DNA from 2 places in the Hungatella sp. SB206 genome. Region 1 is predicted to be linked to the other one. Evidence: a T-box and tRNA genes for the amino acid it is inferred to sense, from the RefSeq annotation. Region 1 holds a T-box; the other holds one or more tRNA genes.
What was found. A T-box is a leader RNA that pairs with one kind of tRNA and senses whether it is charged. The one in region 1 lies ahead of pheS (phenylalanine--tRNA ligase subunit alpha), so its partner is inferred to be a tRNA-Phe.
Positions count from the first base shown of each region.

Region 2: it has a tRNA-Phe gene. The T-box ahead of pheS (phenylalanine--tRNA ligase subunit alpha) is inferred to sense a tRNA for this amino acid. The anticodon was not compared.

Region 1 covers NZ_CP096603.1:4,130,137-4,132,322, forward strand. Annotated here, with positions in the region: gene pheS (phenylalanine--tRNA ligase subunit alpha) at 6-1,025, opposite strand; T-box leader at 1,094-1,332, opposite strand; gene M1L66_RS18165 (family 43 glycosylhydrolase) at 1,375-2,186, opposite strand, start outside.
Region 2 covers NZ_CP096603.1:20,156-22,341, reverse strand. Annotated here, with positions in the region: gene M1L66_RS00135 (LacI family DNA-binding transcriptional regulator) at 1-2, shown strand, start outside; gene M1L66_RS00130 (GGDEF domain-containing protein) at 25-1,167, opposite strand; tRNA gene M1L66_RS00125 (tRNA-Lys) at 1,281-1,353, opposite strand; tRNA gene M1L66_RS00120 (tRNA-Phe) at 1,358-1,430, opposite strand; tRNA gene M1L66_RS00115 (tRNA-Met) at 1,470-1,543, opposite strand; tRNA gene M1L66_RS00110 (tRNA-Tyr) at 1,590-1,671, opposite strand; tRNA gene M1L66_RS00105 (tRNA-Thr) at 1,708-1,780, opposite strand; tRNA gene M1L66_RS00100 (tRNA-Val) at 1,811-1,883, opposite strand; tRNA gene M1L66_RS00095 (tRNA-Asp) at 1,907-1,980, opposite strand; rRNA gene M1L66_RS00090 (23S ribosomal RNA) at 2,083-2,186, opposite strand, start outside.

The sequences.
Region 1 (2,186 bases):
TTTCCCTAGAACTGTCTTAAGAACCGAATGTCATTTTCATATAACAGTCTCATATCATCGATCTCGTACTTCAAAAGTGCGATACGCTCAAGGCCGACACCGAAGGCGAAGCCGGAATACTCGTCCGGGTCAATGCCGCTCATGCGGAGAACGTTGGGATGCACCATGCCGCATCCTAAGATCTCGATCCAGCCGGAGCCCTTACAGAACCGGCAGCCGCTGCCGCCGCATTTAAAGCAGGTTACATCCACCTCGGCGCTGGGCTCTGTGAATGGGAAATGATGAGGACGGAATTTTACTTTAGTCTCCGGTCCGAACAGTTCCTTTGCAAAATCTGCCAGCGTTCCCTTTAAATCGGCAAACGTGATGTTCTTGTCGATCACCAGGCCTTCAATCTGATGGAAGGATGGGGAATGGGTCGCATCCACCTCATCGGAACGGAATACGCGTCCCGGGGCGATCATACGGATCGGCAGCTTACCCTGCTCCATGGTGCGGACCTGTACCGGAGATGTCTGGCTTCTCAAAACGATGGATTCGTTAATATAGAAGGTATCCTGCTCGTCTCTGGCCGGATGGTTCTTCGGAATGTTCAGTTTTTCGAAATTATATAAATCATACTCCACTTCCGGGCCTTCCACTACTTCATAGCCCATGCCGACGAAGATGCGCTCCACTTCTTCCAGCGCGATGGTGTTCGGATGGCTGTGGCCTACATTGTTTCTCTTTGCAGGAAGGGTCACGTCGATGGTCTCTCTTCTTATCTGCTCTTCTCTCGCCTTCTTTGCCAGAGACGCCTTGGCCTCCTCCAGCCTGTTTTCGATGATGGCGCGGGCGTCGTTGACCATCTGGCCTACCTTCGGTCTCTCCTCCGGCGGAACGTCCTTCATGCTCTTCAGCACGCTGGTCAGTTCGCCCTTTTTCCCTAAATAAGCGACCCTGATCTCATTCAGCTTTTCCAGCGCGTCCGACGCTTCGATCTGCTTCAATGCATCTTCCTTGATTTTTTCTAATTGGTCTTTCATCATGCTCTCCTTCTTTTATCATTTTTTCTTATACATAGAGTTGGTTACAAAAAAAAGCTCCGCCCCTGGTTAGGGACGAAGCTTGAGTTCGCGGTACCACCCTGATTCCCGCACAGAACGCGCAGGCACTCGGCATACGTAACGTGTATGAACGTCATGACCTACCCGCCGTCTTCGTAGGACGGTTTCTGCCATGCTGCTTCAGTGGGAAATTCAAACGCTTATCTGAACTTAAGGGGGCTTACAGCCGGTGACTCCCTCTCTCTGAAAGAAAATAAGGTTCTACTGACACCTTCATTGCATTTATCTGATAAAACTGAATTCATTTTATCCATTGCAGCAGGAAATGTCAAGTGGTTTGCGGATTTTTCTTCACAAAGTCGAATCGTTCGATGTATCGTTTCTTATGGGTATCTCTCGTTGCCACACTGACTCCCCAGTATTTCGTGATGTCCTTACGCTCCTCTCCTTCCGGTATACAAATGCCGGACGCCCGGTTCGGAAGCGGTGCACACGGCTCGAAATGGATCCCGTCATCGCTGTAATAAAGATACTGCACACCCTCCGGATCGTTCCAGTCATCTCCATATATCCTTCCCTCGCCCTCCCTGTGCTTGAGTCCGGACAGCAGACAGAGCCCATCCTGATACGGCCAGACAGAAAACGCATGGCCGCGGATAACCGGATTCCCTTCATATCTGTGATACGGACCCGTAATCGTATCCGCCCAGGCCAGCCCCAGCATGGTTTTATCCCCGTCTGGTTCCGTCAAACGGCTTCCCTTAAAATAAACCAGCCATCTGTTCTGGAAAAATACCGCACTTACATCGTCAACAGCCTCGTCATCCCAGTTTCCTTCCTCTTCCCACTGAAGTACCGGCCCGTCCCCCAGTCTTTCAAACGGGCCTTCCGGTGTGTCCGCTGCAGCCAGACCACAGCACCTTCTCGTAGTCTTCCCTTCGGCAAAATCGGTACCCACACCGGTATAGAACATATAAAATCTTCCTTTGTCATGAATCACATTGGCTGTCAGGACTCCCGCGCAGTCCCAGCCGCTTTCTGCCGGAAGCAGCGCATCCTTCCCAGCTTCCCAGTGGAAGCCATCTTTTGAAGTACAGCACATGATCTTGCAATCAGCAAAATGATCGTAGGGCCGCTCAT
Region 2 (2,186 bases), 3.4 Mb from region 1:
AATCCGGTTTCCTGGCAGATCTTTTTATGGCAGTACCTCAACTCTGTTTCTTCCATTCTTCTTCGCCTGATACAGTGCCTTATCCGATAGACAGACCAGATCATCCATCTGCACCTTACCTTCCCCATGCCAGGTATAGACACCAATGCTGATAGTAACCGCGCCTTCTTCCTCACCATTGATTTTAAAACGGCATTCAGCGATCCTCTTTCGTATTGTCTCCGCCATTTCCACCGCTTCATCCCGGTCCCACCGGAACAGGCAGATAAAAAATTCCTCCCCGCCAAAACGAATAGCCGCCACATCATTATCCTGACAGCACCCCCGGATAATCTCCGCGATCTTCTTCAGACACACATCGCCAGCAATATGACCATACCGGTCGTTAAACTTCTTAAAATAATCGATATCCAGCATCATACACGAGATCGTACCGGATTCCTCTTCCAGTTTCTTGATTTTCTCCCCGATAAACCACTCCATATACCGCCGGTTATTCATATCGGTCAGCTCATCAACCATGGCCTGATGGCTCAGAATCTCATTTACCCTGGTAATCTCCTCGTACTGTTTTCGGATCGTTACCTCCTGCTTTGTGACAATCACCTTATTTCGGTAAAGCGAATAAGAGATAGCCGTAGAAATACCCGCGATTGAAAAACTGTTTATAATATTGCTGAAAATATTATTTTCAATCGTCTGGATTCCCGGCAGACAGATATTTAAAAAGACAAATGCCGCCATAAAAATAATTCCAGCCTTTACCGGCTCCAAAAAACCAAGTGCTGCCACGGACAGCATCATATATGTAAATACGCTTAAATCGTTTCCTCCCAGCTGATCGTTCAAAGTAACACAACAGCCCCAGAAGCAGATAAATGCCGCGTAAACCAGCTCAGCATGAAGATACAGATGGTAATTTTTCTTTTCTTTCCTCCAGAAATTCCGATTTAGGATCATAGCAATTCCCGTAACCAGGAAAAGAGTCAGATACAAGATACAGTAAATAGCTCTCCTCTGTGTCTTAAACGGGCCGCCCGGTTTCGCAGCCATCAGTATCAGCATTAAAAGTTGAAATACCACAACGAATACGCTGATGATCTTCCAGGCGCGATTGACACTCTCAGCCCGTTTCTTTTCAATTTCAGCCCGGTACTTTTCCTCCATCGGCAGTCCTCCCTATCGCTTTACTTCATCATACATTTTAATAGAGTTTTGGAAAAAATAAAACAAAGATAAAAAAGCCTTGAAACAGAAATTGTTTCAAGGCTTCATTTCGATGAGACACCGGGGACTCGAACCCCGGACAACTTGATTAAAAGTCAAGTGCTCTACCACCTGAGCTAGTATCCCATAATGCCCAAAGTCGGAATCGAACCAACGACACGAGGATTTTCAGTCCTCTGCTCTACCAACTGAGCTATCTGGGCATGTACATCTGTAAGCATACTTAAAGTTCTCACAAAAAATTGCGGGGGCAGGATTTGAACCTGCGACCTTCGGGTTATGAGCCCGACGAGCTTCCAGACTGCTCCACCCCGCGTTATTAAATTATATTCGATACATCTTCTTTTTAGAAGTGTATCAAGTGGATGGTGGTGGATTCGAACCACCGAAGCAATTTGCAGCAGATTTACAGTCTGTCCCCTTTGGCCACTCGGGAAACCATCCATATTATATACTATTTAGTTTTATTTGATTCATGCAAGCCGATGATCGGACTCGAACCGATAACCTGCTGATTACAAATCAGCTGCTCTGCCAATTGAGCCACATCGGCGAATTACTCATTCGGACTTTACATACTGAATGGGACCTACAGGGCTCGAACCTGTGACCCTCTGCTTGTAAGGCAGATGCTCTCCCAGCTGAGCTAAGATCCCACATACGAAATATTCTGTTAAAACGACCCGGATGGGATTCGAACCCACGACCTCCGCCGTGACAGGGCGGCGCTCTAACCAGCTGAGCCACCAGGCCAAACCTGTTTTGAAGGTTTTACATATACCCTCAAAACCACACATTGTACATATCTTTCATCCGTTCTTACTTCCTCTGCCATTTCTGACAACCTAAACCAACTTGGTTAAGCCCTCGACCTATTAGTGACAGTCAGCTCCACATGTTGCCATGCTTCCACCTCTGCCCTATCTACCTCGTCGTCTTCAAGGGGTCTTACTCTTGCG